3 regions of the Streptomyces sp. NBC_00637 genome follow, and region 3 is predicted to be linked to each of the others. Evidence: riboswitches for the same ligand, from Rfam matches in the RefSeq annotation. Region 3 holds a riboswitch; each other region holds the start of a gene.
What was found. A riboswitch is a leader RNA that binds a small molecule or an ion and turns the genes downstream of it on or off. The one in region 3 is predicted to bind cobalamin.

Region 1: another riboswitch for cobalamin. It lies ahead of OG440_RS28985 (cobalamin biosynthesis protein); the one in region 3 lies ahead of OG440_RS03020 (CbtB-domain containing protein).
Region 2: another riboswitch for cobalamin. It lies ahead of OG440_RS07230 (ABC transporter substrate-binding protein); the one in region 3 lies ahead of OG440_RS03020 (CbtB-domain containing protein).

The regions. Positions count from the first base shown of each region.
Region 1 covers NZ_CP109046.1:6,601,309-6,608,895, reverse strand. Annotated here, with positions in the region: gene OG440_RS28995 (anion permease) at 112-1,380, shown strand; gene OG440_RS28990 (hypothetical protein) at 1,415-1,636, shown strand; cobalamin riboswitch at 1,733-1,875, shown strand; gene OG440_RS28985 (cobalamin biosynthesis protein) at 1,975-2,973, shown strand; gene OG440_RS28980 (cobyric acid synthase) at 2,970-4,502, shown strand; gene cobN (cobaltochelatase subunit CobN) at 4,499-7,587, shown strand, end outside.
Region 2 covers NZ_CP109046.1:1,667,697-1,675,283, forward strand. Annotated here, with positions in the region: gene OG440_RS07200 (IclR family transcriptional regulator) at 1-778, shown strand, start outside; gene OG440_RS07205 (DUF5955 family protein) at 852-1,139, opposite strand; gene OG440_RS07210 (NTP transferase domain-containing protein) at 1,358-1,969, shown strand; gene aceB (malate synthase A) at 2,153-3,787, shown strand; gene OG440_RS07220 (SelT/SelW/SelH family protein) at 3,816-4,103, opposite strand; gene OG440_RS07225 (HipA family kinase) at 4,100-5,014, opposite strand; cobalamin riboswitch at 5,173-5,298, shown strand; gene OG440_RS07230 (ABC transporter substrate-binding protein) at 5,359-6,453, shown strand; gene OG440_RS07235 (FecCD family ABC transporter permease) at 6,450-7,499, shown strand; gene OG440_RS07240 (ABC transporter ATP-binding protein) at 7,496-7,587, shown strand, end outside.
Region 3 covers NZ_CP109046.1:698,225-705,811, forward strand. Annotated here, with positions in the region: gene OG440_RS03000 (jacalin-like lectin) at 1-1,209, shown strand, start outside; gene msrA (peptide-methionine (S)-S-oxide reductase MsrA) at 1,345-1,857, opposite strand; gene OG440_RS03010 (FAD-dependent oxidoreductase) at 2,049-3,137, opposite strand; gene OG440_RS03015 (CbtA family protein) at 3,334-4,098, opposite strand; gene OG440_RS03020 (CbtB-domain containing protein) at 4,121-4,342, opposite strand; cobalamin riboswitch at 4,378-4,532, opposite strand; gene OG440_RS03025 (enoyl-CoA hydratase/isomerase family protein) at 4,621-5,697, opposite strand; partial or broken gene OG440_RS03030 (acyl-CoA dehydrogenase) at 5,694-5,828, opposite strand; gene OG440_RS03035 (DUF1996 domain-containing protein) at 6,020-7,456, shown strand; gene OG440_RS03040 (hypothetical protein) at 7,528-7,587, shown strand, end outside.

The DNA.
Region 1 (7,587 bases), 5.9 Mb from region 3:
CCGCCGCGACCCCCTCACACAGACACCCGGACGCCCTTCCCAGTTCATCTTCCGTTCACCCAGATTGCCTACGGTCAACACACCAATGACTTCGAACGATTGCCTGGGTAAATGGAAAGCTTCTCGCTGATCCTCGCGATTGTGGTCGTTACCGCACTCGCGTTCGATTTCACGAACGGTTTCCACGACACCGCCAACGCGATGGCCACCACCATCTCGACCGGCGCACTCAAACCCAAGGTCGCGGTGGCCATGTCCGCCGCGCTCAACCTTGTGGGCGCTTTCCTCTCGGTGGAGGTCGCCAACACGATCTCCAAGGGTCTCGTCGACGAGACCGGCATCCGTCCCGAGGTCATCTTCGCCGCCCTGGTCGGCGCGATCCTCTGGAACCTGCTGACCTGGCTGGTGGGCCTGCCGTCCAGTTCCTCGCACGCCCTGATGGGCGGCCTGATCGGCGCCACCATCGCCTCCGCCGGTATGGGCGCGGTGCATGGTGACGCCCTGGTCACCAAGGTGCTGATCCCGGCGATCGCGGCACCGATCGTCGCGGGTGTCGCGGCGATGCTCGCGACCCGCCTCTCCTACACCCTCGGCAAGAAGGCCGACGGCAAGGCGGCGGCCAAGGGCTACCGCGCCGGCCAGATCGCCTCGGCCGGCCTGGTCTCGCTGGCCCACGGCACCAACGACGCGCAGAAGACGATGGGCATCATCACGCTGGCCCTGGTGGCCGGCGGCGCCGTCGCCCCCGACTCCGACCCGCCCACCTGGGTCATCCTGTCCGCCGGCATGGCCATCGCGCTCGGCACCTACCTGGGCGGCTGGCGCATCATCCGCACCATGGGCAAGGGCCTGACCGACCTCCAGCCGCAGCAGGGCTTCGCCGCCCAGACCAGCGCGGCCACGGTCATCCTGGCCTCCTCGCACCTCGGCTTCTCCCTCTCCACCACCCACTCGGTCTCCGGTTCGGTGATGGGCGCGGGCCTGGGCCGCAAGGGCGGTGTGGTCCGCTGGTCGACGGCGACCCGGATGTTCGTCGCGTGGGGCCTGACGCTCCCGGCGGCGGCCCTGGTGGGCGCGCTCGCCGAGTCCGTCACCGGCCTGGGCGACTGGGGCACGGCCCTCGTCGCGGTCTTCCTGATCGCCTCCAGCGCGGCCATCTGGAAGGTCTCCCGGCGCGAGGTCGTCGACGCCTCGAACGTCAACGAAACCGACGAGCCGGCGGGCGTCGTCACGACGGCGATCGCCGTCGTCGCCCCGCCGCCCACGGGCACCCTGGCCGAGGACCTCACGGCCGCCCGCACGACGGACCTGACGGCCACGATCCTCTCCCCCACCCCCGAGCCAGTGACCCCGGCCGCTCCCCCGGCCGCGGCCGTCTGAGCCCGCGCACCCGGTACGAAGGAAGAGAAGCAGTATGAAGATCGACTGGGCGGCCCTCGGTTCCGTCTTCGGCGTCAGCCTCGTGATCACCGTGGGCCTCGTCGCCCTGTTCACCCTCGGCGTCATGGGCCTGTCGCGGCAGGAACGCGCGTCGGCGCAGGGTGGTTCGGCCACCCTCGCGGTGACCGGTGCCTACGCGTGCTTCGCGGCCTGCGCGGCGGCGGTGGCGTACGGGATCTCACTGATCATCGCCTGACGCACCATCGAACACCCCTTGGCGTTCACCACCCCGCCGGCCGGCTCCGTGTGGGGTTCTGCACACTCCAGCCTCGCAGGTCAACAGCAAGTTGACGGCTCTTGCGGGCCATGGTGGACTGCCCGAGCCATGTACGGCGGCAGAAGAGGAAGCCGGTGCGAATCCGGCGCGGTCCCGCCACTGTCACCGGGGTAGTAACCCCCGGGAGCCAGGAACTCTCGCCGCCGGTCTCGTCGAACCAGGGCGTGGACACCCTGAGTGAGGACATATCGCCATGCTCGCTCGGCAGTTGAGGTACAGCACCAGGTCGTTTCCCGGCCCCACGGCCGGCTGAGCCGATGCGTGCCGATCGCCTCTACGCGTACGGCGCCGCCACCGGCCTTCTGGTCGACCTGCTGCTCGGCGATCCGCGCCGGGGGCATCCGGTCGCCGCGTTCGGGCGGGCCGCCGGTGCCGTCGAGCGACTGCTGTGGCGGGACGACCGGGGACGCGGAGCCCTGCACGCCGTCGTGTGCGCCGGTGGGGCCGTCGCCCTGGGAGCCGTCGCCGAACACGCCGTACGCCGCTCCCCCGTCGCCGCCGTCGCTCTCGTCTCCGCCGCCACCTGGGCGGTGGTCGGGGGCAGTTCGCTGGTCCGGGAGGCCCGCGCGATCGGACGGGCCCTCGAAGCCGGCGACGTCGAGGCCGCCCGGGAGCGGTTGCCGCACCTGTGCGGGCGGGATCCGCACGCGCTGGACGCCGACGGGATGGCCCGGGCGGTCGTGGAGTCCGTCGCCGAGAACACCTCCGACGCCGTCGTGGGGGCGCTGGTGTGGGGGGCGGTGGGCGGGGTGCCGGGTCTGGTCGGGTTCCGGGCCGTCAACACCCTGGACGCCATGGTCGGTCACCGGTCGCCGAGGTATCTGCGCTACGGGTGGGCCGCCGCCCGCCTCGACGACGTCGCCGGATGGCCGGGGGCCCGGCTGACCGCCGTGCTGGCCGCCGTCGCGGGGGACGATCCGCGCGGTGCCGTACGGGCCTGGCGGGCCGACGCCCGCAAGCACCCGAGCCCCAACGCCGGGCCGGTGGAGGCGTCGTTCGCGGGCGCCCTCGGCGTGCGGCTGGGCGGAACCCTGTCGTACGCCGGTCGGGTCGAGCACCGGCCCGTGCTGAACGGCGCGGCCGGACGCCCGGTCGTCGCCCCGGACATCGAACGTGCCGCGCGGCTCTCCCGCCGCGTCGGCCTGCTCGCGCTCGGCGTGACCGTCGCCGCCCGCGTCGTCGCCACCCGCCTCGTCGCGAGGAACCAGGGCGGCCGGAGGAATCAGAGGAACCAGCTGAAGGGGCGTACGACATGAGCGGGGGTCTCCTCGTCGCCGGCACCACCTCCGACGCAGGCAAGAGCGTCGTCACGGCCGGGATCTGCCGGTGGCTGGTGCGGCAGGGGGTGAAGGTCGCGCCGTTCAAGGCACAGAACATGTCCCTGAACTCGTTCGTGACGACGGAGGGCGCCGAGATCGGGCGGGCCCAGGCCATGCAGGCGCAGGCCTGCCGGGTGGAGCCGACCGCGCTGATGAACCCCGTGCTGCTCAAGCCGGGCGGGGAACAGAGCAGTCAGGTCGTGCTGCTGGGCAAGCCGGTGGGCGAGATGAGCGCCCGGGGGTATCACGGGGGGCGTCAGCAGAAACTCCTGGGAACCGTTCTCGACTGCCTCGCCGAGTTGCGGGGCACGTATGACGCGGTGATCTGTGAGGGGGCGGGCAGTCCCGCCGAGATCAACCTGCGGCGGACCGACATCGTGAACATGGGTATCGCGCGGGGCGCGCGGCTGCCCGTGCTCGTCGTCGGCGACATCGACCGCGGCGGCGTCTTCGCCTCGTTCTTCGGCACCGTCGCCCTGCTCTCGCCCGAGGACCAGGAGCTGGTCGCCGGGTTCCTGGTCAACAAGTTCCGGGGTGACGTCTCCCTGCTGGAGCCGGGCCTGGAGATGCTGCACGGGCTCACCGGGCGGCGGACGTACGGCGTTCTGCCGTTCCGGCACGGGCTCGGGATCGACGAGGAGGACGGCCTGAGGGTCTCGCTGCGCGGGACCGTACGGGAGTCGAACACCGCCCCGCCCGTCGGCGAGGACGTGCTGCGGGTCGCGGTCTGCGCCGTCCCCCTCATGTCCAACTTCACGGACGTGGACGCGCTGGCCGCCGAACCCGGCGTCGTCGTGCGGTTCGTGGACCGGCCCGAGGAACTGGCCGACGCCGACCTGGTGGTGATCCCGGGGACCCGGGGGACGGTGCGCGCCCTGGAGTGGCTGCGCGAGCGGGGGTTGGCCGAGGCCATCCTCCGCAGGGTCGCCGAGCAGCGGCCCGTCCTCGGTGTCTGCGGGGGTTTCCAGATCCTCGGCGAGCACATCGAGGACGACGTGGAGAGCCGGCGCGGGCAGGTGCGGGGACTCGGAGTCCTGCCGGTCCGGGTGCGGTTCGCCCGCGAGAAGACCCTCACCCGGCCCGTCGGCGAAGCCCTCGGCGAGCGGGTCGAGGGGTACGAGATCCATCACGGCGTCGCCGACGTCACCGGCGGGGAGCCGTTCCTCTCCGACGGCCGGGGCAACAGCCTCGACGGCTGCCGGGTCGGACAGACCTGGGGCACGCACTGGCACGGCTCACTGGAGTCGGACGGATTCCGGCGGGCCTTCCTGCGCGAGGTGGCGGCCGCCGCGGGCCGCCGTTTCGTGCCCGCCGCCGACACCTCGTTCGCCGGGCTGCGCGAGGAGCAGCTCGACCGGCTCGGCGACCTGATCGAACAGCACGCGGACACCGACGCGCTCTGGCGGCTCATCGAGTCGGGCGCGCCGCAAGGACTGCCTTTCATTCCACCGGGAGCGCCCGCATGAGCACAGTGTTGTTGTTGTCGACCGCCGACACCGATCTGCTGGCGGCCCGGGCCGCCTCCGGTGCCTCGTACCGGATCGGCAACCCGACCCGGGTGGATGTCGCCGGGGAACTCCCCGCGCTCCTCGACGGCGCCGACATCGCGGTCGTGCGGCTGCTCGGCGGCAAGCGGGCCTGGGAGGACGGGCTCGCCGCGCTCAAGGCGTCCGGGGTGCCGACCGTGCTGCTGGGCGGCGAGAGCGTGCCCGACGCGGAGCTGATGGCGGAGTCGTCGGTGCCCGCCGGTGTGGTGGCGGAGGCGCTGCGCTACCTCGTCGAGGGCGGGCCCGCCAACCTGACCGAGCTGGCCCGGTTCCTGTCCGACACCGTGCTGCTGACCGGTGAGGGGTTCGTCGAGCCGCGGAAGATGCCCGAGTACGGCGTCCACGGCGAGCGTGCCTTCGTCGAGGGCCGGCCGACCATCGGGGTGCTCTTCTACCGGGCGCACGAACTGAGCGGCAACACCGCCTTCGTGGACACGCTGTGCGACGCCGTCGAGGCACGCGGCGCCAACGCCCTGCCCGTGTACTGCGGTTCGCTGCGCGGGGCGGACCCGGGGCTGTACGAGATCCTCGGGCGGACCGACACCCTCGTCGCCACGGTCCTCGCGGCCGGCGGCACGCACGCGTCGAACGCCTCGGCGGGCGGGGACGAAGAGGCCTGGGACATCGGCGCGCTCGCCGACCTCGACGTCCCCGTGCTGCAAGGGCTGTGCCTCACCTCGTCGAAGAGCGCCTGGGAGGCGTCCGACGCCGCCCTCTCCCCCATGGACGCGGCCATGCAGGTCGCCATCCCGGAGTTCGACGGGCGGATCATCACGGTCCCCTTCTCCTTCAAGGAGCAGGGCCCGGACGACGTGCCCGTGTACATCGCCGACCCCGAGCGGGCCGGACGCGTCGCCGGGATCGCCGTACGGCACGCCCGGTTGCGGCACAAGCCGAACGGCGAGAAGAAGCTCGCGCTCGTCTTCACCGCCTATCCGACCAAGCACTCGCGGGTCGGCAACGCGGTCGGCCTGGACACCCCCGCCTCGGCCGTCCGGGTGCTGGACGCGCTGCGGGACGCGGGCTACGGCGTCACCGGACACCCCGACAACGGCGACGAGTTGATCCACCGGCTCATCAACGCCGGTGGTCACGACGTCGAATGGCTCACCGAGGAGCAGCTGGCCGCCGCGCCCGCCCGGGTGCCGCTGGCCGACTACCGGGCGTGGTTCGACCGGCTCGACCCCGGGCTGCGCGACGGCATGCTGGAGGCGTGGGGCGAGCCGCCGGGTTCGCTGTACGTCGACGGGGACGACATCGTGCTGGCCTCCCTGCAGTTCGGGAACGTCGTCGTGATGATCCAGCCGCCGCGCGGCTTCGGCGAGAACCCGATCGCGATCTACCACGACCCCGACATGCCGCCGTCGCACCACTACATGGCGGCGTACCGGTGGCTGGAGAACAGTTTCGGCGCCGACGCGATCGTGCACATGGGCAAGCACGGCACGATGGAGTGGCTGCCGGGCAAGGGCCTCGGGCTGAGCGGGGGCTGTGCCCCGGACGCCGTCCTCGGCGATCTGCCGCTCGTCTACCCGTTCATCGTCAACGACCCGGGTGAGGGCACCCAGGCCAAGCGGCGCGGGCACGCCACGGTCGTCGACCACCTCGTGCCGCCGATGGCGCGCGCAGACACCTACGGCGACCTGGCCAAGCTGGAGCAGCTCCTCGACGAGTACGCGCTCGTCTCCGACCTGGATCCGACGAAGGCGCCGGCCGTCCGCGCGCAGATCTGGACGCTGGTCAAAGCGGCGGAGCTGCACCACGACCTGCACGTCGACGATCAGCCGGACGACGACGCGTTCGACGAGTTCGTCATGCACATCGACGGCTATCTGTGCGAGATCAAGGACGTCCAGATCCGGGACGGGCTGCACATCCTCGGCGGCGGTCCGGTCGGCGAGGCGCGGGTGAACCTCGTGCTGGCCGTGCTGCGCGCCTCTCAGGTGTGGGGCGGGCAGGCGAACGCGCTGCCGGGGCTGCGGGCCGCGCTGGCCGCTCATTTCGGGCTGGTGGAGAAGGAGCTGCTCGCCGAGCCGGGCGCGCCGGTGAAGGTGCCGGTCGAGCTGACGGATCTCGTCGAGGGTCCCGCCCGTACCGGCGCCGACGCCGTCGACCTGCTGGAGCAGCTGTGCCGGCGGATCGCGGAGGGCGCGGAGGAGCGCGGGTGGGCGGTCGACGGCAGCCGGGCCCTCGTACGCGAGGTTCTGGGCACCGAACTCCCGGACGCCGTCGCGGTGCTGGAGTTCGCGTGTACGGAGGTCGTGCCGCGGCTGGAGAGGACGACCGACGAGATCGGGCACATCCTCAAGGCGCTGGACGGCGGTTACGTCCCGGCCGGTCCGTCGGGCTCGCCGACACGGGGACTGGTCAACGTCCTGCCGACCGGGCGCAACTTCTATTCGGTCGACCCCAAGGCCATTCCCTCCAGGCTGAGTTGGGAGGTCGGGCAGGCTCTCGCGGACTCCCTCGTGCAGCGGTACCTCCAGGACACCGGCGACTACCCGAAGTCCGTCGGCCTCACGGTCTGGGGCACGTCCGCGATGCGCACCCAGGGTGACGACATCGCCGAGATCCTGGCGCTGCTCGGCTGCCGTCCGGTGTGGGACGACGCCTCGCGCCGGGTGACGGGCTTCGAGGTCGTGCCCCTGGACGAGCTGGGCCGGCCGCGCATCGACGTGACGGTCCGTATCTCCGGATTCTTCCGGGACGCGTTCCCGCACGTGGTGGGGCTGATCGACGACGCGGTGCGGGCGGTGGCCGAGCTGGCCGAGCCCGCCGAGTCCAACTTCGTACGCGCCCACGTGGACGAGGACGCGGCCGAGCACGGCGACCGGCGGCGCGCGACGGCCCGTGTCTTCGGCTCCAAGCCCGGGGCCTACGGCGCGGGGCTGCTGCCGCTGATCGACGCCCGCAACTGGCGTTCGGACGCGGACCTCGCCGAGGTGTACGCCGTCTGGGGCGGCTACGCCTACGGGCGCGGGCTCGACGGGCGGGCGGCGCGCGG
Region 2 (7,587 bases), 970 kb from region 3:
CACCACCGACTCCGCCAAGTCCGCCGGCGGCGGGGTCCAGTCCCTCGAGCGCGCCTTCGATCTCCTCGAGCGGATGGCGGACGCGGGCGGCGAGGTCGGCCTGAGCGAGCTGTCCGCGAGCAGCGGGCTGCCCCTGCCCACCATCCACCGCCTGATGCGCACGCTGGTGGTCTGCGGTTACGTCCGTCAGCAGCCCAACCGGCGCTACGCGCTGGGCCCCCGGCTGATCCGGCTCGGCGAGTCCGCCGCCCGGCTGCTGGGCACCTGGGCCCGCCCGTACCTGGCCCGCCTGGTCGAGGAGACCGGCGAGACGGCCAACATGGCGCTGCTCGACGGTGACGAGATCGTGTACGTGGCGCAGGTGCCGTCCAAGCACTCGATGCGGATGTTCACCGAGGTCGGCCGCCGTGTCCTGCCGCACTCCACCGGCGTCGGCAAGGCGCTGCTCGCGGGGTTCCCGGACGACGAGGTGCGCGCCCTGCTCGCCCGCACCGGCATGCCCGCCGCCACGGACAAGACGCTCACCACCCCCGACGGCTTCCTCGCGGCCCTGACGGACGTACGGAACACCGGCTACGCGGTCGACGACAACGAGCAGGAGATCGGCGTGCGCTGCCTGGCGGTGCCGGTGCCGGACTCCCCGACCCCGGCGGCCATCTCCATCTCCGGCCCGGCGGGCCGCGTCACGGAGGCGGCCACGGAGAAGATCGTGCCCGTGCTGCGGCAGGTCGCGGTGGAACTCTCGCAGGCGCTGACGAGTTCCGGGCCGGCGGTCTGAGACCTGCCGGCCGGATCACGCGGCGAGGGCGGGAGGGCGCGCGCGTCCGCCGTGTCGCCGTGACCGCCGGACCTCAGCGTCCCGGCGCGCGCCCGAACAGTTCCACGGCCTGGCGCACCTCCGACAGACTCCGGGCCAATGCGCTCACCGAGCCGATCGCGCCCGCGATCAGCAGCAAGGAACGGCGTAACCGGGGGACTTCGGGGATGCCGTGGGTCACCATGGCGGCGAGCGCGGCGAGTTCGTCCTCGGCGATCGCGCGGTCCGGGAACTCGACCGGATACGTGGCGAGCTCCCGGCGCAGCCGGGACACCGCGGTCCGCAGTCCCGCCACCCTCGGATCCTCGTAGCTGCCGGTCACTGCCCTCTGCCTCAAGCTTCGCAACACAGCTCTCCCCCCGCGCGCTCCGCTGAGCGCGCGTGCGCGCCCACCCGCCCCGCAGCCCCTCCCGTGCCGGCCGGGCACCGGAGGACGCGCGGGTCAGTAAACGCCACCCGATGCGGCGCGCGCCACTGCGCGGACCGAAATTCAGCCCCACGAAACCGCACGGCCGACGCCACGTCAGGTATGCAGGACGCATGACGCAAAAGGAAGACCCCGCCGCGCACCAGGTGGCCGGTCTGCTGCTCGCGGCCGGCGGGGGCCGCCGGCTAGGCGGACGCCCCAAGGCGCTGCTCGAACACCGGGGGCGGCCGCTCGTCGAACACGCGGTGGAGGTGCTGCGTACGGCAGGCTGCGCGCGGGTTCACGTGGTGCTCGGGGCCGCCGCCGACGCCGTACGCGAGCGGGCGCGGCTCGACGGGTGCGTGCTGGTACCGAACCCGGAGTGGGAGCAGGGCATGGGTACGTCGCTGCGGGCCGGGCTCGGCTCGCTCGCCGGGACCGGGACGCGCGCCGCGCTGGTCCTGCTCGTCGACCAGCCCGGCATCGGGCCGCGGGCCGTGGCCCGGGTGCTGGCCGCGTGCGAGGGTGAGTCCTCGCTGGTCTGCGCCGCCTACGACGGCGTACGGGGCCATCCCGTCCTGCTGGGGGCCGCCCACTGGGCGGGCGTGGCGGCGACCGCCACCGGCGATCGGGGGGCACGCGCCTATCTCGGGGAGCACGAGGAGGCGATCACCCTCGTCGAGTGCGCGGACGTGGCCCGCCCCTTCGACATCGACACCCCGCAGGATCTCGCGCACCTCGAGTGAGGGACCTGGCACGGTGCGCCACCTTGCCTCGACGCGGAGAGTCTCGACATCAACAAATCATTGAAGTTCCACGATGAGGAAACTAGTATCCACTGATCAGAAGGGCTCGGTCCGCCCGGGACCCCGCCCGCCGTACCCGGTTCGACTGGCACCCGGTGCCACCGCTGAAGGAAGTGACCGCTCATGTCCGCACCAGCGCCGTCCCCGCTGGCCATCGTCGACGCCGAGCCCCTCCCCCGGCAGGAGGAGGTCCTCACCGAGGCGGCGCTCGCCTTCGTGGCCGAACTGCACCGGCGGTTCACCCCGCGCCGGGACGAACTCCTCGCCCGGCGCGCGGAGCGCCGCGCCGAGATCGCCCGCACCTCCACCCTGGACTTCCTCCCGGAGACCGCCGCGATCCGCGCCGACGACTCCTGGCGGGTGGCCCCCTCCCCCGCGGCGCTGGACGACCGCCGGGTCGAGATCACCGGTCCCACCGACCGCAAGATGACCATCAACGCCCTCAACTCAGGCGCCCGGGTCTGGCTCGCGGACTTCGAGGACGCCTCGGCGCCCACCTGGGAGAACGTGGTCCTCGGTCAGATCAACCTGGCCGACGCCTACACCCGCCGCATCGACTTCACGGATCCCGGGTCGGGCAAGTCGTACGCCCTGAAGGACGAGGGCGAGCTCGCCACGGTCGTCATGCGCCCGCGCGGCTGGCACCTGAACGAGCGTCACCTCGTCGACGCCGAAGGCCGTCAGGTCCCGGGCGCACTCGTCGACTTCGGGCTCTACTTCTTCCACAACGCCCGGCGTCTGCTCGACCTCGGCAAGGGCCCGTACTTCTACCTCCCGAAGACGGAGTCGCACCTGGAGGCCCGCCTCTGGAACGAGGTGTTCGTCTTCGCGCAGGACCATGTCGGCATCCCGCAGGGCACCGTCCGCGCCACCGTGCTCATCGAGACGATCACGGCCGCGTACGAGATGGACGAGATCCTCTACGAACTCCGCGACCACGCCTCCGGGTTGAACGCCGGCCGCTGGGACTATCTCTTCTCCATCGTGAAGAACTTCCGTGACGGCGGCGCCAAGTTCGTCCTCCCGGACCGCAACGCGGTGACGATGACCGCCCCGTTCATGCGGGCGTACACCGAACTCCTCGTGCGCACCTGCCACAAGCGCGGCGCGCACGCCATCGGCGGGATGGCGGCCTTCATCCCGTCCCGCCGCGACGAGGAGGTCAACAAGATCGCCTTCGAGAAGGTCAAGGCGGACAAGGACCGTGAGGCGAAGGACGGTTTCGACGGGTCGTGGGTGGCCCACCCGGACCTGGTGCCGATCGCCATGGCCTCCTTCGACGCCGTGCTCGGCGACCGGCCGAACCAGAAGGACCGGCTGCGCGAGGACGTCGACGTCAAGGCGGCCGACCTGATCGCCGTCGACTCCCTGGAGGCGAGGCCGACGTACCCGGGCCTGGTCAACGCCGTGCAGGTCGGCATCCGTTACATCGAGGCCTGGCTGCGCGGCCTGGGCGCGGTCGCCATCTTCAACCTGATGGAGGACGCGGCCACCGCCGAGATCTCCCGCTCGCAGATCTGGCAGTGGATCAACGCCGGAGTGGAGTTCGAGCACGACGGGACCACGGTGAAGGCCACGCCGGAGCTGGCCCGCGAGGTGGCGGCCCGGGAACTGGCGGCGATCCGCGCGGAGATCGGCGAGGAGGCCTTCGCGGCCGGCCACTGGCAGCAGGCGCACGACCTGCTGCTGACGGTCGCCCTCGACGAGGACTACGCGGACTTCCTCACCCTGCCCGCCTACGAGCAGCTGAGGGGCTGAGCACCGGCACCGGCACCGACCCGCACGCTCATCTCTCCGAGTGGCCCAGGGACTTCCCCGGGGCCACTCGGTCGCGTACGAGCTTCTTCACCGCCGTGGGCTCCGGGAAACCCTGTTCGCGGCGGTCCCAGACCACCTCGTCGTTCACCCGCACGACGAAGACGCCGCCCGTGCCGGGCTTCAGGGCGAGTTCCGTCAGCTCGGCCTCGAAGGTCGTGAGCAGCTCCTGCGCCAGCCAGGCCGCGCGCGGCAGCCAACGGCACTGGGTGCAGTACTCGATCTCGACCCGCGCGCTCGCGTCACTCGATCCGCTCATCCGAGGTGCACCGACCAATCCTGTTCCGCGGCCGGCCTGCCGTGCAGGTCGGGGACCCGCTTGAGCCAGTCGGGCCGTCCTTGCCGTGTTCGCGCCGCGCGCCGGGCCTCGTCGGCGGCGAGTTCCCGCGGGTCGGGGAAGTCGGTGGGCAGCCAGGCCGCGGAGGCCCGCACGCGCGCGTGGAGGTGGCGCACATACGCCTCGCGGACCGCGTCCGGGGTCGCGAACCCCGCTTCGCCGGCCAGCCAGGCGTCCGGTACCTCCGCCACGATCCGGCGCAGCAGCTCCTCGGTCACCCGGGGCGCCAGCTCGGCGTCGGCCGCCCGGGTGTCCGGGGCATTGCGGCCGAGGGCGTGGTGACGGAAGTCGTAGGGCTTCCCGGGGTCGGCGCCGTCCCAGCGGTGGTGGAAGACGAGGGCGGCGCCGTGGTCGATGAGCCACAGCCGCGGCGGGACGGTGCCGAACGTCGGCCAGACCATCAGGTTGGAGCTGTGGACCGTCCGGTCGACGTTCACCGTCAGGGCGTCCAGCCAGACGATCCGCCCCGCCTCCAGCGGCTCCACCGGGAAGGCCTCCGCGACCTCCGGCGTGAAGTCCGCCGCGCCCGGCAGGAAGTCCATCCCGAGGTTGAGTCCCGCGCTCGCGGCGTGCAGGTCCCGTACCTCCTGGTGCGGTTCGTCCGCCGCGATCGCCGGGTCGAAGTGGACCAGGACCAGTTCGGGAAAGCGCAGCCCGAGCGCACGCGCCAGCTCGCCGACGATCACCTCGGCGACGAGCGCCTTGCGGCCCTGCGCGGAGCCCGTGAACTTCACGACGTAGGTGCCCAGGTCGTCGGCCTCGACGACGGCGGGCACCGAGCCGCCCGCTCGCAGCGGAGCGAGGTAGCGGGTCGCTGTGACCTCGGTCAACATGCCTGCCTCCCTCTGGCCCGGGTGAGCATAGTAACCAGGCGTGACGGTCGGCGAGAGGTCCGATCCCCGTACGAAACGGCCCGCGGGCGGCCCGGGTGGCGTGTGGTAGCTTGCCAAGGCCAGTCGAACCCATGTGCGCACGCAGGTGTGCACGGGTCAGGGAATCCGGTGCGAATCCGGAGCTGACGCGCAGCGGTGAGGGCGACGGGCGGGGTATCGGCCACTGGACGGCGTACGCGGTCCGGGAAGGCGCCTCGTCCGGGTGACCCCGAGTCCGAAGACCTGCTGGCGCCCCCGCTGCCGCAGGACGGCCGGGGGGAGCACCGTACGACCGGGCTTCGCGCATGAGCCCTCGACGCCGAAGGAACCCTGTGCCGTTCGCACGTGCCGTCCGCCCCGCCCGTCCCGCCGTCCTGTTCCTGGCCGGTGCCCTGCTGCTGACGGGCTGCGGCTCCACCGGTCCGGCGGCCGGTCCGGCGGGCACCTCCGCTTCGGCGGGCGGGAGCGAGGCCGCCGGCCGTCCGGTCGTTCTCGACAACTGCGGGCAGCGGGTCGCGGTCGACGGTCCGCCGCGGCGGGCCGTCTCCCTCGACCAGGGCACGACCGAGATCATGCTCTCCCTCGGGCTGGCCGACCGCATGGTGGGCACGGCCACCTGGACCGACCCGGTGGCCGAGGGCCTGGAGAAGGCGAACGCGAAGGTGAGGCGCCTCGCCGACAACGCCCCCTCCTTCGAGACGGTGCTGGACACCGAACCCGACTTCGTCGCCGCCTCGTTCGCCTCCACCCTCGGCAAGGGCGGGGTCGCGCCCCGCGAGGAGTTCGAGAAACTCGGCGTACCCACCTACCTCTCCCCCTCCGACTGCGTCGGCAAGGACAACAGCGGCGACGGCGACGGCGTCCGCACCGAGCCGCTGACCTTGGACGCGGTCTATGGCGAAGTCCGCGACCTGGCCGAGGTCTTCGGCGTCCGCGAGCGCGGCGAGCGGCTCGTCGCCGAACTGAGGAAGCGGGTGGCCGAGGCCACCGCCGGCCTCGACGCCCGGGGCGTGACCCTCATGTACTGGTTCGCCAACTCCCAGTCGCCGTATGCCGCGGGCTGCTGCGGCGCTCCGGGCATCGTCACGCACGAGCTCGGCGCGAAGAACGCCTTCGACGACACCGAGGAGGAGTGGCCCCAGGTCGACTGGGAGACCGTCGCCGACCGCGACCCCGACCTCCTCGTCCTCGGCGACCTGACCCGGCGCCGGCAGACGGCGGAGAGCGCGGCCGGGAAGATCGCGTTCCTGGAGTCGAACCCGGTCACCAGGAACATGAGCGCGGTGCGCGAGAAGCGGTACGTGCTGGTGTCCGGACAGTCCATGAACCCGACCATCAGGACCGTCGAGGGCATCGAGCGGGTGGCGGCGGCGCTGCGCGCTCACGGCCTCGCGAAATGACCGGCGCACCGGCGTCCACGGCGGCGGCCGTCGGCGGACCGCGCCGCGCGCTGCTGTGGGCGTCCGGTCTCGCGTCGCTGTGCGCCTCGGTCGCCGTGGCCATCACCATCGGTCCCGCGGACATCGCCGTCGGTGACGTGTGGTCCGCGGTCGCCGCCCATCTCGGGTGGGGACAGGCCGAGTTGACACCGCTGCGGGACGGCATCGTGTGGAACCTGCGGCTGCCGCGCACGCTGCTCGCCGCGGTGTGCGGCGCCGGCCTGGCGGTCTGCGGGGCCGTGATGCAGTCCCTGCTGCGCAACCCGCTCGCCGACCCCTTCGTCCTCGGGGTCTCCTCCGGCGCCTCGACCGGCGCGGTGCTGGTCGTCGTCCTCGGCGCGGGCGGCGGCCTTCTGTCGGTCTCCGGTGGCGCCTTCCTCGGCGCGCTGGTCTCCTTCGCGCTGGTGCTGCTGCTCAGCCACACCCTCGGCGGCACCACGGACCGGGTGGTCCTCGCCGGAGTCGCCGCCATGCAGCTGTTCTCCGCGCTGACCTCCTTCGTGGTGATGACGGCCGCCGACGCGGAGACGACCCGCGGCATCCTGTTCTGGCTGCTCGGCTCGCTCAGCGGCGCCGACTGGACGGACGTGAGCGTCGGCGCGGCCGCGCTGGTCGTGGCGCTGGTGGTCTGTCTGGGCCACGCCACGACGCTGGACGCGTTCGCCTTCGGGCAGGACGCGGCCCTCTCCCTCGGCGTCTCCGTGGCCCGCACCCGGCTGGTGCTGCTGTGCACCACCGCGCTGCTCACCGCCACCCTGGTGAGTTCGGCCGGGGCGATCGGCTTCGTCGGCCTGGTCCTCCCGCACGCCGCCCGCGCCCTCACCGGCCCCGGCCACACCCGGCTGCTGCCCGCCACCGCCCTGACCGGCGCGGTGTTCCTGGTCTGGGTCGACACCCTCGCCCGCACCGCGCTCGCCCCGCAGGAGGTGCCGGTGGGCGTGGTGACCTCCCTCATCGGCGTCCCGGCGTTCGTCGCCGTCCTGTACCGCGCGAAGGGCACCCGATGACCGGCCCCGAGGCGGCAGGTTCCGAGTCGGCCGGTTCCAAGTCGACCGGCTCCGGGACCCCCGGCCTTGAGGGGCTGCGTGCCGATAG
Region 3 (7,587 bases):
GAGATCCTCTCCAGCGCGTCGACTCCCCGCGAGTCCAGCACCACGGCCATCGGTCAGCGCCTCGCGCCGTACGACATCGTGCACGTCGAGGAGGACTTCAACTACCACGCCCATCTCTACGCCGGGGACACCTCGCACGCCTACCGCACGCCCACCAGCGGGGGTGCGGGCATCGGCAGCGGGCTGAACACGCTGTCCAAACTCCCCTACGACACCGACGACTTCGAGCGGGCGCACTGGAACTCCTGCCAGTTCGACTCCGGTGACTGCCTGACACCCAAGGGCTTCACCTTCATGCGTGAGCGGCTGGCGGAAGGCGTCTACGTCGACTTCTACAACCTGCACACCAACGCGGGCACCAACGACGGCGACCTGACCGCGCGCGCCGACAACCTCGCTCAGCTGACGGGCTTCATCACCACGCACTCGGCGGGCAACGCCGTCGTCGTCATGGGCGACACCAACACCCGCTACACCCGCACCGGCGACACCATCGCCGAGTTCGCCGCCGCCAACGGACTGACCGACGCCTGGGTGCAACTCATCCGCGGCGGCACCCCGCCGGCCAAGGGCAGCGACGCCCTCGTCTGCGACCAGAGCGGGCCCACCGTGCCCGACACCTGCGAGGTCGTCGACAAGGTCCTCTACCGCGGCAGCAAACTCGTGTCGCTCGATGCCACGTCCTACCGCAACGAACACGCCGCGTTCCTCACGGACGACGGTCTCATGCTGTCCGACCACGACCCCATCGCGGTCGGTTTCTCCTGGTCGCGCAACGCGGACTTCCAGCTCAGCGACCAGTACGGCGGTCCGCACGGCGACTACTACACCGACATCGACGCCGTGCCGGCCGGCGCCCGGGTCACCGGCCTCTCGCTGCGCGGCGGCTCGCGCGTCGACGGCGTCGGCCTGACGCTCGACAACGGTCGGGTGCTCACCCACGGCGGCACCGGAGGCACCCTGTCGTCCCTGACCCTGGGCAGCGGGGAATACATCACCTCCGCCCGGCTGTGCCAGGGCCAGAAGGACGGCCGTACCCGGATCTTCTACGCCAGGTTCGACACCAGCCTCGGCAGGAGCCTGGCCGGCGGGACCACCACGTCCGACTGCGTGACGCGCACCGCGCCGTCGGGGTGGCAGGTCGCCGGCTTCCACGGACGCTCCGGCGACGAGATCGACAAGCTCGGCCTCCTCTACACGAAGCGCTGACCGGCCCGCGCACACGCCACGCGGCGACGGCCTTCAGTGCCGTCGCCGCGTGGCGCGCCGGCCGGCGTCCCCGATGGACGCCGCCCGGCATCGGCCTCCGGCACGGTGGAGCGACGGTGCCGTCGGCGGGACGGTTCAGCCCTGCGTGCGGGCCGGGAGCCGCCATCCCGGGCGCGGGAAGTGGCAGGTGTAGCCGTCGGGGTAACGCTCCAGGTAGTCCTGGTGCTCCGGCTCGGCCTCCCAGAAGGGGCCTGCCGGCTCGACCTCGGTGACGGCCTTGCCCGGCCACAGTCCGGAGGCGTCCACGTCCGCGATGGTGTCCTCGGCGACCCGCTTCTGCTCGTCGTCCACGTAGTAGATCGCCGAGCGGTAGCTGAGGCCGATGTCGTTGCCCTGGCGGTTCGCGGTGCTCGGGTCGTGGATCTGGAAGAAGAACTCCAGGAGCGTGCGGTAGTCGGTCTGCTCGGGGTCGAAGAGGATCTCGATGGCCTCCGCGTGGGTGCCGTGGTGACGGTAGGTGGCGTTCGGCACGTCACCGCCGGTGTATCCGACCCGGGTCGCCGTCACCCCCGGGAGCCTGCGGATCAAGTCCTGCATCCCCCAGAAGCATCCGCCCGCCAGCACGGCCCTCTGCGTCTGCGTTGCCATCTCAGCACCTTCCGTCTCTCTCGCCCCGGCCCCTCGCGCTGCTCGCGCGCACACCGTGGACGACCCAGCCTTCGTGGATACAACAGCACGTGAGAGGCCTGAACAATTCCGCACCCACGCGATCGGCCCGGCCGCCTCGGGCGCGGGCAACGGTTCCGCCACCGTCAAGGCGGCCCCGCCTGCCGACCGCCCTAGGCCGCGCGTCCCAGGCGGAAGCGGGGAAGGGGCTCGACGCGGCCGGTGGCGAGGTCGGCGGCCATCGCGCCGATGAGCGGCGTGAACTTCGCGCCGTGCCCGGAGCACGGGGAGACGACGACGAAGGGGCCGTGGCGGTCCAGGACGAAGTCCTCGTCCGGGGTGGTGGTGTAGAGACAGGTCGCCTCGGCGACCGGGTCGGGTTCGAGGCCCGGGAGGCGGTCGCGGACGAAGCCGCTCACGCGTGTCCGCGACGACGGGTCGGCCACCCCGCTGCGGGTGCGGGCGGTGGCCGGGGTCCCACGGTCGTGCTCGGCGACCTTGACCGCGGGCAGCGGGCCCCCGTCGCTTCCGGACGGCAGGCCGTACAGCTGAAGCTCCCCGTCCCAGACCAGGGTCGGCCACTCGACGGAGGGGTCCCGCTGCCGGAAGTGGAAGACCTGCTGCTGGGTCACCGCCAACGGCGGCAGGGCGAAGGGCAGTCCGATTTCGGGCAGCCAGGCACCGGCCGCGATCACCACCGTGTCGGCGACGATCTCGCGGCCGTCGTCGGTGCGCAGGCGCACCCGCGCGTTCCCCCGGACGTCGATGCCGATGACGCGGGTGCCGAACACGGCCCGCGCCCCGTGGGCGATCGCCCGCCGTACGCAGGTGGCGACGGTGTCGTCGGCGTTGATCACGCCCGCCTCCGGGTGGTGGAGCACCGGACCGGTGACACGGATGTACGGCCAGCGTTCCGCGGCGGCTCGCGGGCCGAGGAGTTCGTGGCGCACGCCGGCCGCCCCGAGCAGGTCCGCGATCGCCTTCGGGTCGCGGTCCTCGCCCATGTCGAGCCCGCCGGTCGTACGCAGCAACGAGGTCGAGCCGTCGTCCTCCAGCTCCCGCCACCGCTCGTGCGCCAGTCCGGTCAACCGTACGTAGAAGGGGTCGGCGTAGGCCCGCCGGAAGATCCGCGAACTGCCGTGCGAGCTGCCGTTTCGGTGGCCCACGTCGTACGCATCGACGAGCGTGACCTCGTGGCCCCTGCGGGCCAGCTGCCAGGCGGTGGCCGCGCCCATGAGCCCGGCGCCGACGACGGCGATCACAGTCCCTCCCGGGAATCCAGTGGGTGCCCGCGAGCGGACCGCGGGCCTTGGCTGCCCACTCGATCGTAAGGGCGACCGGATCCTCGGGTTCCAGGCGGGGCAGGTCCGGGCGCCGCCGACCCTCCTGGCCCGGGAACGCGAGGGGGCCCCCGGACGGTTCCGTGGGCCCCCTCGGCGTATCGCTCTGCCGGTCAGGTCACCGTGGGGCGACCGCCGGGGTGCCCGCGCTCAGCGTGGCGGGCGCGGGGTGCAGCAGCCGTTCGGCCAGTTCGCCGAAGACGAGGCCGAAGCCGCCCCAGAGCGTGACCTGCATGGCGAGGGCGGACAGGCGGAACCGCCACAGCAGGGCCGCCGGGAAGTCGCTCGGCACCTCGTCGACGGCCGGCAGGAACGCGTAGGCGAGCCCGATGACGAGCACGAAGCCGAGGACGGCGACGACGGTGGCGTACCAGGTGCCCAGCTTCGGTGCGAGCCGCTTGCCCACGATCACCGCCGCCACCGCGAGGAGCACGCTGAGCACCATCATCAGGAAGTAGAGCGTGGTCCGCTTGCCGATGGTGTCGCCGTCGCCGACCGCGGGCGGGTTCGCCGGGTACTTCAGGAACGGCACGACGTACACGGCGAGCAGGGCGGTCCCCGCCAGCAGGAGGGCCGTGGCCCGCGGGGTGAAGCGGCCTGTGCGGCCGAGGGCGAAGCAGAAGGCGAGGGCGGCGATGCCGCCGAAGGCCACCCCGTAGAACAGCACACCGGTGGCGAGGCCGGCGGTGGACTGGAGGCTGCGGGAGACGAGTTCGACCTCGTGCTCGTGTGCGTGGGCGGAGGCGTGGGACTCCTCGAAGCCGATCGCGCTGTCGACGTTCGGCTCACCGAGGAAATAGGCGACGATCAGGGCGAGCACGCCGGCGGCGAGGCCGGCGAGCATGCCCCGCACGAGCAGATTTCTTACCGTTGCGGAGTTCATGGGTGTGCTGGGGTTCCCCTCGTCAGTGGCAGGGGAAGCCGAGCAGGTGGCGTGCGTCATGCACCCACTCGTGAACGTCCTCGCCGGAGACGACGGCGGTCGCGCCTTGCTCCGCGCCGACGAAGTAGAGCAGAACGAGCATCAGGACACCGAAGAAGACCGCCCAGGGGGCGATGTCCTTCAACGGCAACTTGGCCGGTACGACGGGCGTGGTGGTAGTCGGCTGGGCGACATGCTGCGCCATGGCAAGACCTCCTCTGGGAGTTCGCGTCCCATCTCGGTGGTGCACATGACGACGGCCACGGGTCTGACTCGCGATGCGCTCCCTTACGGGATGCACCGTCCACAGTGGCGCGACCGTGCCGGATTCTCACCGGCTTCCGTCTCGCCGTCGTCGATATCAGAGCGACGGTACCGCGTGTCGGGCCGTCGGCCAATACCGCCCCACCTGCCGTGATGCCGCTCTCCACGGCGGGGTGGCCCGGATCACCACGCCGGTCGCGCCCGCCGCGCCGGTTCCGCTCACCCGGCGGCCTCCCCGGTGATGTCCGTTGCGGCGAGCCGGAGTTCACGTTCGCCGAGCGGGGTGAAATAGCGCTCCACGTCGGCCTCCGTGACCTCGGCGAGGGTGGCCGGCGACCAACGCGGCCTGCGGTCCTTGTCGATGACCTGGGCGCGGATGCCCTCGACCAGGTCGGGTGTGGTCAGGGCCGCGCAGGAGACGCGGTACTCCTGCTCCAGCACCCGCTCCAGCGTGCAGAGTCGCCGGGCACGGCGCAGGGCGACCAGGGTGACCTTGAGCGTGGTGGGCGACCTGGTCAGCAGAATCTCGGCGGTCTCCTTCGCCGCCGGGTCGCCGTGGGCGAACAGCCGTCGGACGATCTCCTCGACGGTGCCGGCCGCGTAACAGGAGTCGATCCACTCCCGCCGGCCGGCCAACTCCCCTTCCGGCAGGGGATGTACATGACGGTTCAGGGCTTCCCGTACGGGCAGGTCGGCGAGGTCGTCGACCAAGTCGCGCAGCGAGGCGGACGGTACGAAGTGGTCGGCGAGTCCGCACGACACCGCGTCCCCCGCGCCGATCTGCGCACCCGTCAGGGCGAGATGGGTGCCCAGTTCGCCCGGCGCGCGGGCGAGCAGGTAGGTGCCGCCGACGTCGGGCACGAAGCCGATGCCGGTCTCGGGCATGGCGATCCTCGACCGTTCGGTGACCACCCGGAAGCCGCCGTGCGCCGAGACGCCGACACCGCCGCCCATCACGATGCCGTCCATCAGGGCGACGTAGGGCTTCGGACAGCGGGCGATGCGCGCGTTGAGGCGGTACTCGTCGCGCCAGAAGGCGGCCGACGCGGTGCCGTCGCCGTCGCGGGCGTCGTCGTGCACGGCGCGGATGTCGCCGCCCGCGCACAGGCCGCGCTCCCCCGCGCCGGAGAGGACGACGGTCTCGACGGCCGGGTCGCGTTCCCAGGCGGTCAGCGCCTCGTCGATCCGGCGCACCATCGCGTGGTTCAGGGCGTTGATGGCCCTCGGCCGGTTGAGCGTGATGTGGCCGGCCCGGCCGGCGGTGTGCAGCAGGACGGGGTCCTCGACGTCGTTCATCCGGATACCTCCGTCAGGCCACGGGCCACATGGACGTGCATGATCTCGTTGCTTCCTTCCAGGATCCGCCGGGCACACAGGTCAGGGACGATCTTCCCTGCTCCGTGGTGGCCGCGGTAGCGCCGGCCCCCGCCGCCGACGTGGGAAGCCGACCCGACGCGACGGTGTCACGGCCGCCGCGCACAGTTCTTACGTGTCCATGACGCACGGCCTCGACAAGGGCTGCGGAGAACCGACTTGGGTGAGGCTGAGGGCTCCCCGGCCGACGAGCGACGCGCGTCGCCGCCGAGCCGAGAACCACATCGTGAAATCGGGAGTCCTCATGCGAGCAGATCACAGGCGCGGCCGAAGCCGCCGCAACGCCATCCTGGCGGTCACGGCGTTGCTGGCAGGGGGCGGCGGTCTCGTGGCCGTGAACTACGCCGCGAACGCGTCCGACGTCACCGCCGCCGCCCCCACGACGCGGTCCGCCCGGACGATCAGCTGCCCGGACGTGAAGGGCGCACTGCCTGCCGTTCCCCGGCAGGCGCGAACCGAAGTGGACCGGAATCTGGAGTTGTTGGACCGACAGACCGCGCAGGCCGACCGGCGGCTGGTGGACACCCGTGGGGAGGGAGGCCCGAACTTCGTGCAGAACGCGATCCTCGGCCCCCTCGAAGGCAAGAGGGCGGCGGCCATCGAACGGATCGCCATCGCCATCGGGCGGGTGGCCGCCAAGCCCTCGGGGCTGGAGGGCCTCGCCGCCTGCACCCTCGGCCTCGATCCGTCCGGGGCCGGGGCCGCGAGCCGGAGCCCGGGCGGCGCACCGGGCGACGGAGGCGAGGGAAGCGACGCCGGACAGCAGGGAAACGGGTCCGGTGCCGCGGAGCGGAGCGACGACGGGCCCACCGCGGCCGACTTCGTCGACATCACCAAGGTGGCCCCGAACGTGCCCAGGGTCCGCCGGCAGGCAGGCGCCTCGACCGGAGCGTTCATCTCCCGGTGCGGAGTGAACAAACAGGGACAGCACAACTCGGACAACGACATCGTGGCTCCGGGTGTCAGCAACGGGGCACACCATGTCCACGACTACGTGGGCAACCGGAAGGTGGACTTCAACTCGACGAACGAGTCCCTGAGCGCCCAGGGCACCTCATGCACCAACGGCGACCGGTCCGCGTACTACTGGCCCGTCCTGCGGGACACCACCCGTCAGGGCCCCGACGCCCATGCCCTCGGCGGTGGGGCCGAGGGCAACAAGGGAGCCATCCTGGTGCCCGCGACCGTCTCGATCAGTTACCAGGGCAGCCCCACCGGCAAGGTCGTGGCGATGCCCCGCTTCCTGCGGATCATCACCGGTGACGCCAAGGCCTTCACGAACGGCACCAAGAACGCCAACGCCCACTGGAGCTGCACCGGCTTCGAGAACAGGGTGCAGCTCACCGACAAGTACCCGATCTGTCCCGCCGGCAGCAAGGTGGTCCGCAGCTTCGCCTTCCAGAGCTGCTGGGACGGCCGCAACGTCGACAGCGCCGATCACCGCAGCCACGTCGCCTTCGCCGACGCGGGCGGCAACTGCGCCCGGGGCTTCAGGGCCATCCCGCAGCTGACCATGCGGCTCACCTACAGGGCCCCCGCGGCACCCGACTTCGCCGTCGACGGTTTCCAGGGACAGCGGCACAGCGCCGTCACGGACCACAACGACTTCATCAACGTCATGAGCGACCGGCTCATGAACCAGGCGGTCTCCTGCATCAACTCGGGTCGCCGCTGCGGCTGAACCGACTCACAAGATCTTACGAAGCCCTTACACGGCCGCCTCACGTGACGTGACGCGCCTACGATCGCGAGGTGTCGACCATCCGGAACATCGCCCTCGTCACCGCTGCGCCCCTTCTGCTGGCCGCGGCG